Regions from separate parts of the Blautia sp. DFI.3.45 genome, predicted to be linked through region 1. Evidence: a T-box and tRNA genes for the amino acid it is inferred to sense, from the RefSeq annotation. Region 1 holds a T-box; the other holds one or more tRNA genes.
What was found. The T-box of region 1 lies ahead of thrS (threonine--tRNA ligase). A T-box ahead of a tRNA ligase gene usually reads a tRNA of that ligase, here a tRNA-Thr.
Positions count from the first base shown of each region.

Region 2: it has a tRNA-Thr gene. The T-box ahead of thrS (threonine--tRNA ligase) is inferred to sense a tRNA for this amino acid. The anticodon was not compared.

Region 1 is NZ_JAJDMI010000004.1:74,745-83,245, reverse strand. Features, by position in the region: gene thrS (threonine--tRNA ligase) at 1-1,611, opposite strand, end outside; T-box leader at 1,776-2,003, opposite strand; gene hisC (histidinol-phosphate transaminase) at 2,151-3,206, shown strand; gene LJE09_RS02575 (COG2426 family protein) at 3,222-3,722, shown strand; gene rho (transcription termination factor Rho) at 4,161-5,558, shown strand; gene rpmE (50S ribosomal protein L31) at 5,747-5,950, shown strand; gene LJE09_RS02560 (DUF1385 domain-containing protein) at 6,025-6,993, shown strand; gene prmC (peptide chain release factor N(5)-glutamine methyltransferase) at 6,990-7,955, shown strand; gene prfA (peptide chain release factor 1) at 7,948-8,501, shown strand, end outside.
Region 2 is NZ_JAJDMI010000034.1:14,290-22,790, forward strand. Features, by position in the region: gene potA (spermidine/putrescine ABC transporter ATP-binding protein) at 1-483, opposite strand, end outside; gene LJE09_RS12020 (ABC transporter permease) at 528-1,301, opposite strand; gene LJE09_RS12025 (ABC transporter permease) at 1,298-2,161, opposite strand; gene LJE09_RS12030 (ABC transporter ATP-binding protein) at 2,148-3,356, opposite strand; gene LJE09_RS12035 (hypothetical protein) at 3,498-3,722, opposite strand; tRNA gene LJE09_RS12040 (tRNA-Thr) at 3,819-3,891, opposite strand; gene glgB (1,4-alpha-glucan branching enzyme) at 3,952-6,252, opposite strand; gene LJE09_RS12050 (carbohydrate kinase family protein) at 6,506-7,480, shown strand; gene LJE09_RS12055 (helix-turn-helix domain-containing protein) at 7,623-8,501, shown strand, end outside.

The DNA.
Region 1 (8,501 bases):
ACCTGCATATTTCTCAATCAGCCATGCCAGTGTTCTCTCATAGCATCCCATGGATGTACGGTGGATGATGTATGGACGCTGTTTTTCGCCATTTTCGTCGATATAGTACATATCAAACTGTTCAGCAAGAAGAGCATCCCACTGGATCGTGATCATTGTATCTTCTTTTCCGTATACATTTTTGGCATTGATATCAACCTTAGGTCCGTAGAAAGCAGCTTCTCCAACATCCTCTGTAAATGGAATGTTCAGTTCTTCAAGCATCTGGCGGATATGAGCTTCTGTCTGATTCCACACTTCTGCATCACCGATGTATTTCTCTTTGTTGTTCGGATCCCATTTAGAAAGGTGATAGGTTACGTCCTCTTCTACACCAAGAACCTGCAGGCAGTACTGTGCAAGTGCGATACAGTCTTTAAATTCTTTTACCATCTGGTCAGGTCTTACGATCAGATGACCTTCGGAGATCGTGAACTGACGTACACGTGTCAGACCATGCATTTCCCCGGAATCCTCATTACGGAACAGAGTGGATGTTTCACCGTAACGAAGAGGTAGATCACGATAGCTGTGCTGTTCTGCTTTGTATACATAGTACTGGAATGGGCATGTCATAGGACGAAGCGCAAATACTTCTTTGTCTGTTTCTTCGTCACCGAGAACGAACATACCGTCTTTGTAGTGATCCCAGTGACCGGAAATTTTGTAGAGATCACTCTTTGCCATTAACGGAGTTTTTGTTCTGATATAGCCACGTTTTGTCTCTTCGTCTTCAATCCAGCGCTGAAGCTCCTGCATCATGATCACACCGTTTGGCATGATAAGAGGAAGTCCCTGTCCGATCACGTCTACAGTTGTGAAGATTTTCATTTCACGTCCAAGTTTATTGTGATCGCGTTTTTTTGCTTCTTCCATCTGTTCCAGATGTTCTTTTAACTCATCCTTGGAAGCATAAGCTGTTCCGTAGATACGTGTGAGCATTGCGTTCTTTTCACTGCCTCTCCAGTAGGCGCTGGAGGAGGAGAGAAGCTTGAATGCTTTTACACCCTTTACGCTCATAAGGTGAGGACCTGCGCAGAGGTCTGTCCAGTCTCCCTGGGAATAGAAAGAGATTTCGGAGCCTTCCGGAAGATCTTCGATAAGTTCTACCTTGTATGGTTCATTTTTCTCCTGGAAGTATGCGATGGCATCTTCTCTTGATTTTGTGAAGCGTTCAATCTTAGCGCCTTTTTTGATGATCTTTTTCATTTCTTTTTCGATTGCATCCAGGTCATCACGGGAGAATGGAGGGCAGTCGAAATCATAGTAGAATCCTGTATCAATAGAAGGTCCGATAGCAACCTTTGCATCCGGGAATAAGGTCTGTACTGCCTGGGCAAGTACGTGGGATGCTGTATGGCGGAGAACTGCAAGTCCTTTTTCATCTTTTGCTGTCAGGATGTTTAATTCGCAGTCACTGTCAATAACTGTTCTCAGGTCTACAACTTCTCCGTTTACTTCTCCTGCACAGGCAGCACGTGCAAGTCCCTCGCTGATGTCGTAAGCAATGTCGATTACGGATTTTGCTTCAGCGTATTCTTTTTTTGAGCCGTCTTTTAATGTTACGATCATGATGATTATCTCCTTTACGTTAGTATGGATTTGTTATAGTTGCTGTTCACTGTTGATATCCCGCGGAGCGTGTTGCTGAGAACGGAGTGAACAGTAACAGTTTTTTGTACTGCGAAGGGGTAAAAGAAAGAATAAAAAAATCCCCTACAGTACGGTTAAATACTGTAGGGGACGAGATAACATTACTCGCGGTTCCACCCCGGTTGTTCTGATACATTACTGATGGATAAATCATCTGATCAGAACCGCTTCATTCGATGGTAACGGAATCACCGGACTGTATTAAAGTCACTCAGAGGTGGTCTTCGGCTGGTTCGCGATGAAATGCTTGCACCGGTATACATTTCTCTCTGTAACGTTCCTCAGCGTACTCTTCTCTTCAACGTTTTAATCCTTCTTATCTTTTCTGCCGCCTATTATAAACTTGCAAAGTGGGTTTGTCAATCAGTAAAATGCAAAAAGTTGATTTACGAAAATAGAGATTAATGTTATACTGACGAAAGTGAAAAACAATAAAAAACATGAAAGGAATCAGATAAATGAGCAGATGGGAAGAAAATATACGTAAAGTAATACCATATACACCAGGCGAGCAGCCCAATCAGCCGGATATGATCAAGCTGAATACCAACGAGAATCCGTATCCGCCGGCACCTGGAGTGGAGAAGGCGTTGAGGGAGATGGATACAGATACTATGAGACTTTATCCGGATTCTACAGCAGGAGAACTGGTACATGCCATTGCAAAGAATTACGGGCTGAAGGATGAACAGGTTTTTGTGGGAGTAGGTTCCGATGATGTGCTTGCCATGAGTTTCCTTACATTCTTTAATTCACAGAAGCCGGTTCTTTTTCCGGATATCACATATTCTTTTTATGATGTATGGGCAGACCTGTTTCGCATTCCATATGAGAGACCGGCACTGGATGAGAACTTTCATATAAGGAAGGAAGATTATTTCAGAGAAAACGGAGGAATTGTATTCCCGAATCCGAATGCGCCGACAGGTGTGGAGATGCCGCTGGAGGAAGTGGAGGATATTATCCGCCATAATCCTGATGTGATTGTGATCGTGGACGAGGCTTATGTGGATTTTGGTGGTCAGTCGGCGCTTCCATTGATTGAAAAATATGACAACCTTCTGGTCGTACAGACATTTTCCAAGTCGCGTTCTATGGCTGGGATGAGAATTGGTTTTGCGTGTGGAAATGAGAAACTGATCAGATTCCTGAATGATGTGAAGTATTCTTTTAATTCTTATACTATGGACCGTACAGCGATTGCTGCAGGTGTGGCGGCAGTTGAAGATAAAGCATATTTTGATGAGACATGTAATAAAATCATAGAGACAAGAGAATGGACAAAGAAAGAATTGAAGGCACTGGGATTCTCTTTTCAGGATTCTATGTCTAACTTTATTTTTGCTACGCATAAAACCTGCCCTGCGAAAGAACTTTTTGAGGCATTGAGAGGGCAGCATATTTATGTTCGTTACTTCCAGAAGGACAGAATTGACAATTTCCTTCGTATCACAGTTGGAACAAAGGAAGAAATGCAGAAATTTATTGATTTTTTGAAGGATTATCTGAAGTAAAAGTTAGGAGGTTTTATGGAAGCACTGGTACATTGGTTCTCGCAGAATCTGTCACAATATATTTCACCGGAAGGGGCAGTTTTTATTATTTCAATGATTCCGCTTTTGGAACTCAGGGGAGGATTGCTTGCAGCATCCTTACTTAAGATATCGGCTGCAAAGGCAATTCCACTGTGTATTGTTGGAAATATTATTCCTATTCCGTTTATTCTGTTGTTTATCAGACAGATTTTCAAGGTTTTAAAAAAGACGAAACTCTTTCGGGGACTTGTTATGAAATTGGAAGACAGGGCAATGAGAAAAAGTGATCAGGTAAAGAAATATGAGTTTTGGGGACTGATGCTGTTTGTGGGAATTCCGCTTCCGGGAACAGGGGCATGGACAGGATCTCTGATTGCATCTCTTCTGGAAATTGATATTAAGAAGTCCTCTCTGGCAATTTTTTGTGGCATTATTATGGCAACTGTCATTATGTATATTGTTTCCTATGGATTAGTGGGAAATCTGGTACATTAATTGTCTTCTTAAATAAGTGTTATTAATATCTGATTTACCGGAAATCCGGGGACATATTTTATGTCTCCGGATTTCTGCTTTTATGTCGATAATATCAGTTTTATGACGTATAAAACAGCTTGCCAATAATAAAGATTTGGAATAATATGGTATTGTCAATTATGAAGAAGGTGTGCTAAGATAAATATAAAGATACCGGTGTGCAGACAGGATTACTATAGGAATTAACTTGTCGACACAGGAGCAGGAGTATAATTTTCCTGCGATATGCATTGCTGCAGATCTGATATTCGTGTCACTTCAGACAGATTATCCCACTAACTGTTACAGGAAAAGTTAATAAAGAATAAATTACTCAGATATATAGGAAATCAGAAAAACAAAAATAAAAATAATTATCAATATTAACAATCAAAACAAAAAGCAGAGGATTATTTTATGAGAGAAAAGTATGAATCATTATCACTGGCAACTTTAAAGGATTTGGCAAAAGCCAGAGGATTAAAAGGGGTTTCAGCATTGAGAAAACCGGAATTGATCGAGAGAATGCTTCACGAAGATGAACTGGAAGGTGAGACAAAAAAACAGGAAACAGTCCGGGAGAAACCGCAGCAGAGTGAAGTGGAAGGTAACGGAGAGAGAATCCCCCAGTATAACAGAACACCGGAACGTACACAGTATCATGCCCCGGCAGAGACAGTACAGCTTGACAGTGGAGAGAGAGCAGACGGAATCCTTGAGGTACTTCCGGATGGATATGGGTTTATCCGATGTGAGAATTATCTTCCAGGGGAAAATGATATTTATGTATCACCTTCGCAGATACGCAGATTTAACCTGAAAACAGGTGATATTATTAAGGGGAATATCCGTATCAAGACACAGGGAGAGAAATTCAGTGCTCTGCTATATGTGACCTCTATCAACGGATTCCATCCCAGTGAAGGGCAGAGACGATATAATTTTGAAGATATGACACCGATTTTCCCAAATGAGAGGCTGATAATGGAAAGACCGGGTGGCACAGTTGCCATGAGGATCGTAGATCTGATCAGCCCTATCGGTAAAGGACAGAGAGGAATGATCGTATCTCCTCCGAAAGCCGGTAAGACAACTTTGCTGAAAGATGTGGCAAAGTCTATTCTGAGAAACAATCCGGACATGCATCTGATCATTCTTCTGATCGATGAGCGTCCTGAGGAGGTTACAGATATCAGGGAGGCCATCTGTGGCGATAATGTGGAAGTCATTTATTCTACATTTGATGAGCTTCCGGAACATCATAAACGTGTGTCTGAGATGGTAATAGAACGTGCACGTCGTCTGGTGGAACATAAAAAAGACGTTACAATTCTTCTTGATTCTATTACAAGACTGGCAAGGGCATATAACCTGATCATACCGCCCAGCGGACGAACTCTTTCCGGTGGTCTGGATCCGGCGGCTCTTCATATGCCGAAACGTTTCTTTGGTGCGGCCAGAAATATGAGAGAGGGCGGAAGCCTTACTATTCTTGCTACAGCGCTTGTGGATACGGGAAGTAAAATGGATGATGTAATTTATGAAGAATTTAAGGGAACCGGTAATATGGAACTGGTGCTTGACCGAAAACTGCAGGAAAAGCGGGTATTCCCTGCAATTGATATCCAGAAATCCGGTACAAGAAGAGAGGATTTGCTGCTGAGTAAAGAAGAACAGGAAGCGGTTTACATTATGCGAAAAGCCCTCAATGGAATGAAGTCAGAAGATGCGGTAGAACAGATCCTGAATATGTTTACCCGTACGAAAAATAATGCTGAATTTGTGCAGACTGTAAAAAAACAGAAGTTTATCTGAAACGTTGTAAAAAAACAGTTACTGTTCGCTCCGTTCTCAGTAACAAAAATATTAAATAAATTTTAAAATAAATTTTAAAATAACTTGCATTCCATGGGACGATATGTTATACTCATAAAGCTGTTTAATAGTAAATTCGTCAAATGAATACGAATAGAAAATAGAATCTTTACAGAGAGGTGAAAATCATGAGAGAAGGAATCCATCCTAATTATTATCAGGCAACTGTAACCTGCAACTGTGGTAACACATTCGTAACAGGATCTACAAAACAGGACATCCACGTAGAAATCTGCTCTAAATGTCATCCATTCTATACAGGTCAGCAGAAAGCAGCTCAGGCTCGTGGACGTATCGATAAGTTTAATAAGAAATACGGCCTGAACAAATAATCAGAATATAGTAAGAATTGAGAAGGTTGAGGTTGGGAAATCTCAGCCTTTCTTGTTTCTTTGGGAGAAATATAATGAAATCATCGAACATCGGCGGTCAGGCTGTAATGGAAGGCATTATGATGCGCCATAAGGATAAATATTCCATTGCTGTCCGAAGACCGGACAATGAGATTGAATTAAAAGTAGAAGATTACAAATGTGTATTCGGAAATGCAAAATTTCTCAAATATCCACTGATTCGAGGTGTGGTAAGCTTCGTGGATTCTCTGGTGGTCGGCACAAAATGTCTGATGTATTCAGCGGAGATTGCAGGGGATGAGGAGGACGAAGAGGATAAGCAGAAGAATGCTGCTCTTTCAGAAGAGGAGCTTGCTGCAAAAAAGGCAAAAGAAGATAAGCAGTTCAAATGGCTGTTATATGTGACAGTTGCTGTCTCAATCGTGGTATCAGTTGCCGCCTTTATGTTGCTGCCATACGCCCTTGCAAGTCTTTGCAGAAGGGTTGGCGCTTCGGAATTTGCAGTTACAATAGTTGAGGCATTTGTAAAGCTTGCATTGTTTATGGGATATATGCTTCTGATTTCCAGAATGAAGGATATTCAGAGAACATTTATGTATCATGGAGCAGAGCATAAGTGCATTAACTGTGTGGAACATGGACTGCCGCTTACGGTGGATAATGTTCTTGCAAGCTCCAGACTGCATAAGAGATGTGGAACCAGTTTTCTGTTTCTGGTTATGCTGGTTAGCATTTTTCTGCATTTTATTTTTGTATTGGTTCCGTTTTACTGGGTGAGACTGTTTGGAAGACTTCTTATGGTGCCGGTTGTAGCAGGAATATCTTTTGAGATTATTCAGTGGGCTGGAAGATCAGACAGCAAACTTGCTGACTTTTTCAGTAAACCGGGTCTGGCAATGCAGAAACTTACAACTAAGGAACCGACAGCAGATATGGCAGAGGTTGCGATCAGGGCTGTAGAGGCGGTTTTTGACTGGAAAGCATATCTGAAGGAAGAATTTGGAGTTGAAGCAGAACAATGAACGGAGAAACTCTGACAGGATTATTAAAAAAAGGACAGATGATCCTTGCACAGGCGGGGATTAAGGAAGCCGGGCTGGATGCCTGGCTTCTCCTGGAATATGTCACAGGAAAAAGCCGGGCGTATTATTTTGCATACGGAGAAGAAAGTGTCACAGAAAGTGCTGCTGAAAGATATCTGGAACTGATCAGCAGACGTGCGGGACACATACCGCTGCAGCATCTGACGCATCAGGCTTTTTTTATGGGGCATGAATTTTATGTGGATAAGAATGTACTGGTACCCAGACAGGATACGGAAACACTTGTGGAGTCCGCTCTTGAATGCATGAAAGCTGTGAAAAATCCATATATTCTTGATATGTGTACAGGATCCGGCTGTATTCTTATCAGTATTCTGAAGGAGAGAGCTGATGCACACGGAACAGGCGTGGATCTGTCAGATGAGGCACTGAAAGTGGCTGTGCGGAATGCACGGACACTGGAAGTGGCAGAGCATGCGGAATTCGTACAGAGTAATCTGTTTTCTGAAATGCAGAATACTGTGTACGGAACAGAGTATATGAAAAGGACTGTTGTAAAAGATACTGTAAAAATGACAGAATGCGAAAATAGTAATAGAAATTATAGCAGAGCTTATGATATGATTATATCAAATCCGCCATATATTCCTACAGCGGAAATTGAAGATCTTATGGATGAAGTAAAATTGCATGATCCGCGTATGGCGCTGGATGGTATGGAAGATGGACTTTATTTTTACAGGGCTATCACGAAACAGGCACAGGATCATCTTGTTCCGGGTGGTTGGCTTTTATATGAAATCGGATGCAGCCAGGGAGAAGATGTGGCAGCTCTTTTGCGGAAATATAAATTTGAAGATATTGAGATAAGGCAGGATCTGGCCGGGTTGGACCGGGTGGTTCTGGGGCGAAAGAAATTACAGGAGGATAAATATGTTTGATAAATTAGACGATCTGCTCATTCGTTTTGAAGAGGTGCTTAATGAGCTTGGAGAGCCGGGAGTTACCGATAATCAGGAACATTTTCAGAAGCTGATGAAAGAGCAGAGCGATCTGCAGCCGATAGTAGATGCTTACCGGGAGTATAAGAAAAACAAAGAAACGATACAGGACAGTCTTTCCATGCTTGAGGAAGAGAAAGATGAAGATATGCGGGAAATGCTGAAGGAAGAACTGTCTGAGGCAAAGAAGAATGTAGAGGAACTGGAGCATGAACTTAAGATCCTTCTTCTTCCGAAAGATCCTAATGATAACAAGAACGTTATTGTGGAGATCCGTGCAGGTGCAGGTGGGGATGAAGCTGCCCTTTTTGCAGCAGAGATTTACCGTATGTATGTGAAATATGCAGAATCCCGCCGTTGGAAAACAGAAATGATGAGTCTCAATGAGAACGGAATCGGCGGATTTAAGGAAGTAACATTTATGATCACAGGTGCAGGTGCTTATTCCAGACTGAAATATGAAAGTGGTGTACATCGTGTACAGCG
Region 2 (8,501 bases), on a different contig from region 1:
TTCATCTAAAAGCAGAACCTTCGGCTCATTTACCAGAGCTCTGGCAATGGCCACTCGCTGCTGCTGTCCACCGGAGAGCAGAGTTACATCTCTTTTCCCAAAGCCTTCCAGACCAACCATCTTCAGCATACGCTCCACCTTCTGGGCGATGACAGTTTTATCGACCTTCTTCAGGTTCAGCCCGAAACCGATGTTCTCCGCCACATTTAAATGAGGAAAAAGAGCATACTTCTGAAACACAGTATTAACCTCTCTCTTGTACGGGGGAAGCTTGGAAATCTCAATCCCGTTAAACAGTACTTCTCCGTCACTTGGTTCTTCAAAGCCTGCAATGATTCGAAGAGTGGTTGTCTTTCCACATCCGCTGGGTCCCAAAAGCGTCAGGAATTCCTTTTCGTAAATATCCAGATTGATGCCGCGCAAAACCTGCTGATCATCAAAATTCTTGGTCAGATTTTTTAACTCAATCAGTTTGTTCATCATCTTTTCCTTCCTCTGAATGTATTCTATTTTTGTTGCTATAGCATTTATTTTTTCTTCTTTGTTATCAGTGAATAAACAATAAAAATAACCAGTGTAGCTGCCAGCAGAATGGTACACAACGCATTGATCTCCGGCGTCACTCCCGTTTTCAGCTGTGTGTACACCTTGATCGGCAGCGTAGACAGACGCGGTCCGTTTACAAAAATACTTATTACCACATCATCCATAGACATGGCAAACGCAAGCAGCGAACCTGAAATTACCGCCGGCATAATTAAGGGCAACGTAATATCCCGGAAAGCCCGAAAAGGTCCTGCCCCCAGATCTCTGGCTGCCTCTTCCAGCGCCGGATCCATGCCTGCCAGTCTTGCCTTCACTTCCATCAGAATATAGGGCACACAGAATACCGTATGACCTATTAACAGTGTCAGCATGCCAAAGGGCAGGTTCAGCATATAAAAGAATGCCATCAGCACCATACCAAGGATAATCTCCGGTATCATTAACGGCAATATGGAAATATATTCCAGCGCCCCTTTTGACTTCCAGTGAATCCTTGATAACCCAACTGCACCCAGAGTACCGATCACTGCACTAACCAGACAGCTTAATACCCCAAGGATCAGACTGTTCACCAGTGCTTCCAGCATTGCTCTGTCATGGAAAAGTTCCTGATACCATTTCAGGGAAAAGCCTGTAAATTTCACTGGCAGTTTGGATTCATTAAATGAGAAAACGATCACTACTGCAATAGGGAGATACATCAGGAAGAAAATCAGCCCCATATAAAATCCGGCAAATCTTGAATTCTTTTTCATCCGATTCCCTCCAATTCTCTGGCATTTGTCACTTTCCTGTAGATCATGATCAGTACAGTTGTAAGTACCATCATCACCACAGCAAGTGCTGCTGCAAATGGCCAGTTACTTCCTCTTGTCATCTGATCCTGGATCAGGCTTCCGACAAGTACCACTTTATTTCCACCCAGGATATCTGCAATAAAGAACAGTCCCATGGATGGCACGAAAGTCAGGATCACACCCGAAAGCAGTCCGGGCAGTGTAAGCTTCAGTGTTATGGTAAAAAATGCCTGTATTCTGGATGCCCCAAGGTCTCTGGCAGCCTCCACATAAGACCAGTCCAGCTTCTCTGCGCTGGAGTATACAGACATGATCATAAACGGGAGAAGTACATAAATCATACCGATCACAATTGCCGGATAGCTGTACAGGATGGACAGCGGTTTCTCAATAATCCCGAGTTTTATCAATACAAAATTCAAAAGTCCTTTTTTCTGCAGAATAATGATCCAGCCATACAGACGGATCAGGGAATTTACCCAGAACGGCGTGGACAATAGAAGCTGTGCCTTTTTCTTTCTGTGCTCCGGCAGCCTCGCCATAAAATACCCGAACGGATAACCGATCAAAGCAATCACTATCGTACTGGTAAATGCCAGTTTCAGTGATTCCACAAATGTGTTCAGATATACAGGTTCCAGAATATTTCTGTAATTGTCCAGCGTAAATTTCCAGGTCACCCCAAATCCTCTGGACGGCGTAGCAAAACTAAGCGCCACCATATAGATAAGGGGGCATACCACAAATACAATGGTAAAAATGTACAGTGGAAGTGCCATCCATGCAGAACTGTCAGAACGGTTTCTACGCTTCTTCATGAATGTCCTCCCTGTCTACCAGTACTGCATCTGTCGGCAGAAAACTGCATCTTACTGTCTGGCCTTCTGCGACGAATGCGTCGATTCCGTATCTGCTGGCGATCAATTGTGTACCATCGCTCAGCTTCAGAGTTACACGAAGCTGACCTCCTGCGAAATTCTTCTCTGTAACAGTTGCCTGTAAACCTGATACACTATTCTTATTATGTGCATCCAAACTTCCGTCTGCCACACTTATATCAACAGCGTCTCTGTAATCTGTACCGGTATCACCGATTACAGCAGTTTCCTGTAACAATATATTTTCGCTTCTCACAGCCAGAGTTACTTTTTCTCCGGCTGACAGGTATTGTTTTACCCCTGTATCCTCTGTATTCTGCTGACTTGTTTCAAGCTTTACAATTACCCTGTCATTTCCAATCTTTACGATTGCATTCTCTCCCTGAATTCTCTCTGCAGCCCCATGCAGGATATTGGCATTTCCTACAAATGTTGCTACATAACTGGTCTTTGGATGATTATAGATCTCATCCGGTGTTCCGATCTGCTCAATACGTCCGTCCTTCATCACCGCAATCCTGTCAGACATGTTGATAGCTTCTTCCTGATCATGAGTGATATAGATAAATGTAATTCCCAGTTTCTTCTGCAGATGCTTCAGTTCTATCTGCATCGCACGACGAAGCTGCAGATCCAGTGCTCCCAGCGGCTCATCCAGAAGCAGTACTTTGGGATTATTCACCAGTGCTCTCGCAATGGCAACTCTCTGTTTCTGACCGCCCGAGAGTTCGGAAGGCTTTCTTTTTTCATATCCTTCAAGCTGCACCAGTTCCAGCATCTGTGCGACTTTCTTTTTGATCTCTCCTCTGGGAACTTTTCGCAGCTTCAGTCCATACCCTATGTTTTCCGCCACATTCATATGCGGAAAAAGAGCATAATTTTGAAATACAGTATTTACATCCCGTTTATCAGGAGGCAGTTTTGTCACATCCTGACCATTGATCCATACACTTCCACTGTCTGTCTGTTCCAGACCAGCAATAATACGCAACGTAGTAGTCTTACCGCATCCGGATGAACCAAGAAGAGTGACAAATTCTCCTCTGGCAACAGTAAGACAGATATCATCCAGAACATCTTCCCCGGGAGTAAAACTCTTTTTTATATTCTTTAATTCCAGTAAAATATCCGGCAATAGTATTCTCCTTTCCTGTGAGATCAGACAGATAAAATCATCTGCTTTTAGTTATAAAATTCCACATAAGCGACTGTTTTACAGTTAAATACTCATATATTTGTATAAGTACAAAAAGATACAGACACATACCTGAGGATTTTACAACCCGCTGATCAGATAATGTCCGTATCTCTCTGTTGTTTTTCTATAAGCAAAAACAGCCCCTGGACGAATTTTCCATCCAACGGCAAATATCTTCTCTCTTACACAATCTGCTGGTCCGTCCTGCTCCATCCAGTCAGAACGCACTCCTGCATGGGAAACAGCAATGGTTCCTTTTTTGTATGAAGTTACCATACATACAATTTTCTTTTCTTCTGCCATTGCCTTTCCTCCCTTCAGATTTATACAATAAAATATGAAATTCTATTGTCATACAAAAAGCTCCCAAAACTCTTAGTTTTAGAAGCTTTTTAAACAAGCTGAAAATGAGACTCGAACTCACGACCCCTTCATTACGAGTGAAGTGCTCTACCGACTGAGCTATTTCAGCTTATGCTGTAATCTGTCAGAAATTGATAATTCTGACAGCCACAGCATTTAGTTTATAATATTATTTCTTCTCTGTCAAGTCCTTTTTAACCGGTATTTTCTCCTCCGTTTTATTCACTATTTGGGGTGCTTCTTTTGTCACCTTTTTCGTCACCGGTTTCACTGCAGTTTTTACAGTCGCTTTTGTTTTCCCGGCAGCCTTTCGTACAGTTCTTGTCTTGGTGATGGATTTCTTGATCTGGCTGTGCTCGGCAGCAGGCTTTTTCTTAGTTTCTTCCAGAGTGCAGGTAAAGACTGCCACGCCAAGTGCCGGAAGCTTCAATGTGATGGAATACTCTCTCTCATCACACTCAGCCTTCTTCGCCGCTTTAACTCTCGTATTTACTACACCATTACCACCGTACTTTTTATCATCACTGTTAAAGATTTCTTTATATTTGCCGGCAAAAGGAACTCCCACATTGTAGTTTTCATATGGGATTGCCGCGAAATTGCAGACAGCCAGAATAGTTTCTTCCGGTTTCTCTGTCTTTCTCATGAATGCGATCACATTCTCCTCATACTTCATCAGCTGAACCCATTCAAATCCATCATATTCATCATCCAGCTGATAAAGTGCAGGATGAGCAAGATACATATTATTGAGGTCTTTGACAAATACTTCCAGTTCCTTTGGCATATCTTTATCCGGTGCCATCATCTTGCATCCCGGATGAAGCATCATATAAGCATAAGCCTCTCTGATCTGCGCATTCTTCTGTTCTTCACTTCCCGGCAGCTTATCCGCGAAATCCTTCAATGTACCAACATCCCTGCTGCCAAGCGTCAGAATATAATGTTCGCAGTATGCATAGAGCATGGACATGGTCAGCTGATCATGGTAATTCTTTCTCTCAATAGGATCCTTGCTCAGGTATTCAAGCAGATCTTTTGTCCATCCGCCACTCCATTTATAGTCAAATCCCAGATGGTCATTCTCCACACTGTCTGTCAGCTCCGGCCAGAGTCCGTTCTCCTGAGCAACTAAAAGCAATCCGGGATTTCTCTCCTTTATCACAGAATTCAGATGCTTCAGAAATTCCAGAGCATCCAGATTTTCATTGGTTCCGTAAATATTAGGTGTCCACTCTCCCGGATTTCTGCCATAATCCAGATACAGCATGGCATCCACATCGTCCATACGCAGACCGTCAGCATGGTAGACCTCAGCCCAGAAGCAGGCATTGGAGATCAGGAAATCTTTCACCATAGGGCTTCCGTAATTATAGAGCAGTGTCCCCCAGAACGGATGAATGGCCTCTGCCGGATTCTGTCTCTCATAAAGAGGTGTTCCGTCAAATTTCTCCAGACCGGAGGCATAACGCGGGAACTGTGCAGGTGTCCAGTCCAGGATCACACCGACCCCCGCCTGATGCAGATCATCTACCAGCTTCTGAAAATCCGCCACGCTTCCAAATCTGGAAGTAGGTGCATAATATGCATATGTAGAATAACCACCTGTAATATCATCCAGGTATTCCATCACAGGATGGAGTTCCACATGGGTAAAATCTTCCTCTGCCAGAAATTCCACCAGCTCCTCAGCGGATTTCCATTCCTCCAGAGATGTTTCGTATATAGAAACCGGCTGTTTCCTGTCATCAAATCTGTGACGCTCTTTCATCCAGTCTCCGTCATTCCACTGAAAAGCACTTACATCTGCTACCACAGATGCTCCCTCAGGATCATGGTCTGCACTGTTCCCATAAGGATCAGCCTTTAACAGAACTTCGCCGCCTTTGACTTTAATTTCATATTTATAATGTGTCCCTGCCTCTACCCCGGGTACAAACAGCTCAAAGATACCGGACATAGGCATACGATGCATAATAGTTGCACGTCCAATCCATCCATTAAAATCACCTGCAATATTTACACTCACTGCGTTCGGAGCCCAGACAGCAAAAAGAGTACCTTTCACTCCTTTAATCTCCATTGGATGAGCGCCCAGCTTCTTATATGCCTCATAATAAACACCTGCGCAGAAAGCCTTCTCCTCTTCCTCTGTGATCTGGCATGGAAAAGCATAGGGATCATAACATTCTTTCTCTGTCTCTCCCATTTTTATAAGAAATCTGTATTCCGGCACCTTGCGTACAGGAAGCAATACTGCAAAATATCCGGCCTCGTCCTCTTTCTCGCAGACATAAGTTTTCTTTCCGCTGATCACATTTACTTCCTCTGCATCAGGAAAAAATCCCTGAATAAGAACTCCGTCCTGTGTGATCCTTGGTCCCATCACATCTCTGGGAGCAGTTTCCTCTCCATACACAATAGCTTCAATCCTCGGCCAGTCCATATAGCCGTATACTTTTTCGTCCATAGCTGCGTTACCTCCCCGATTGTCAGAAATACGATGATCGGTTACCCTTACCGGCAGCGTATTTATGGTACATTAAACGTCACCTGTAAACAATAACAAATCAAGTTATGTTTATTTTAGCATCTTTGCACAAAAAAATAAAGAAAATTGTTTGACAAATTCCCTTTCCTGCGCTAAATTTATGTTATTAACTATGGAAAGAATCTTGTTCCGGATACTATGCTTCTTTCCATCACAACAAGGAGGATACAAAATGGGAAACAAAGCCTTTGACGTAACCGCATTAGGCGAATTATTGATTGACTTTACTGAAAACGGAAGCAGCGCACAGGGAAATCCAATGCTGGAAGCCAATCCGGGCGGTGCTCCATGCAACGTGCTTGCAATGCTTGAGAAGCTTGGCAAAAAAACTGCATTTATCGGCAAAGTCGGAAACGACATGTTCGGAACCCAGCTTAAGAATGCTGTAGAGGAAGTAGGGATCGATACCCGCAACCTTGTGATCGACAACGAAGTACACACAACACTTGCCTTCGTACATACTTATCCTGACGGAGACAGAGATTTCTCCTTCTACCGTAACCCGGGTGCAGATATGATGCTCACCAAAGATGAAATCCAGGAAGACCTGATCAGAGATTCCAGAATCTTCCACTTCGGAACTCTTTCTTCCACTCACGAAGGAGTACGCGAAGCAACCCGCTATGCCATCGATGTTGCAAAAGAAGCCGGATGTATCGTCAGCTTCGACCCGAACCTTCGTCCGCCATTATGGAAATCTCTGGATGACGCAAAGGCAGAGATTGAATACGGCCTTGGCAAATGCGATATTCTGAAAATCTCAGATAACGAAGTTGAATTCCTGTTCGGAACTACAGACTATGACAAAGGTGCCGCACTTCTGAAAGAGAAATATAACATTCCGCTTATCCTTATCACACTTGGAAAAGACGGAAGCCGTGCTTACTACAAAGATATGAAAGTAGAGGCTGCTCCTTTCCTTCAGGAAAAGACTATCGAGACAACAGGTGCAGGCGATACCTTCTGCGCAAGTTCCTTAAACTATGTTCTGGAACATGGTCTGGACAATCTGACAGAAGAGAACTTAAAAGAACTGCTCACATTCGCAAATGCGGCAGCTTCTCTGATCACCACACGCAAGGGTGCTCTTCGCGTTATGTCCACCAAAGAAGAGGTTCTTGACTTTATGAAATCAAGAGGATGTTAATTTTATTTCCTTAACAGACAATAATAATGAAGCCCGCTGCACTGCCAGACAGGGCTTCCTTTTAGTTCTCACATTTACACCGGACTGTTTACGCTGATACCGGTTCCGGTTTGTTACTATTATATAAGGATGTGTTTTTACAATGAATTCATCAGATAATTTTCAGGATTCTGCTCTTTCCCGTCTTATGCCCTTGATGAACAGTTCTTTTACTCCCGGACAGGCACAGGCTACTGTAGACAATTTTCAGGATTTGGATCAACGGCAGATTGCACAGGCTGAATTATATTATTTCTCGGGACGTGCAGAAGAATGCAGAAATATTGCGGAACTTTATCTCCAGGACAAGGATCTCTGTCTGCGCCTGTCCGCAGCACTTTTATATTCTTTTTCCAATCTTACTCTTGGAAATCCATCTGCCTCCAGAATGGGATTCAGAAATATCCAGGAATGTCTTCTTGTTGCAAAAAACAGTTCTGCACCAAAAGGAATCATGGCTTCCTGTGTTTTTGCCAACTATCTGGCCATGGTACTGATGCATCTTCCCACAGACGGACTTCCTCCTCTTCAGGATTTTCTGCCATCTTTACCTTCAGGGCTTCGCGCCTATGCTGTTTATGTACTCGCTCATAACGCTTATCTTCACAAAGAATATACACGGGCACTGGGATTATGCCAGTCTGTCTTTCTGATGCTTGACGGCTGTTATCCTGTTGCCATGGAATATCTCTACTGCGTGATCATTATGTGTCTGATCAACCTGAAACAGCAGGATGAGGCCAGAGAAGCTCTGATAAAAGCATGGAACATGGCAAAACCGGATGGATTTCTGGAACCTTTTATCGAACATCATGGATTGATGCTTGGACAGATTGAAGCCTGCATCAAACCTGCAGAACCGGAGAGTTACAGACAGCTTTCCCAGGCAGTTATTGCCTTCAGTCGTGGTTGGATGGCTATTCATAATCCCCAGCTTCAGTCCTCTGTTACAGATAAACTAACGCCTATGGAATACTCCATA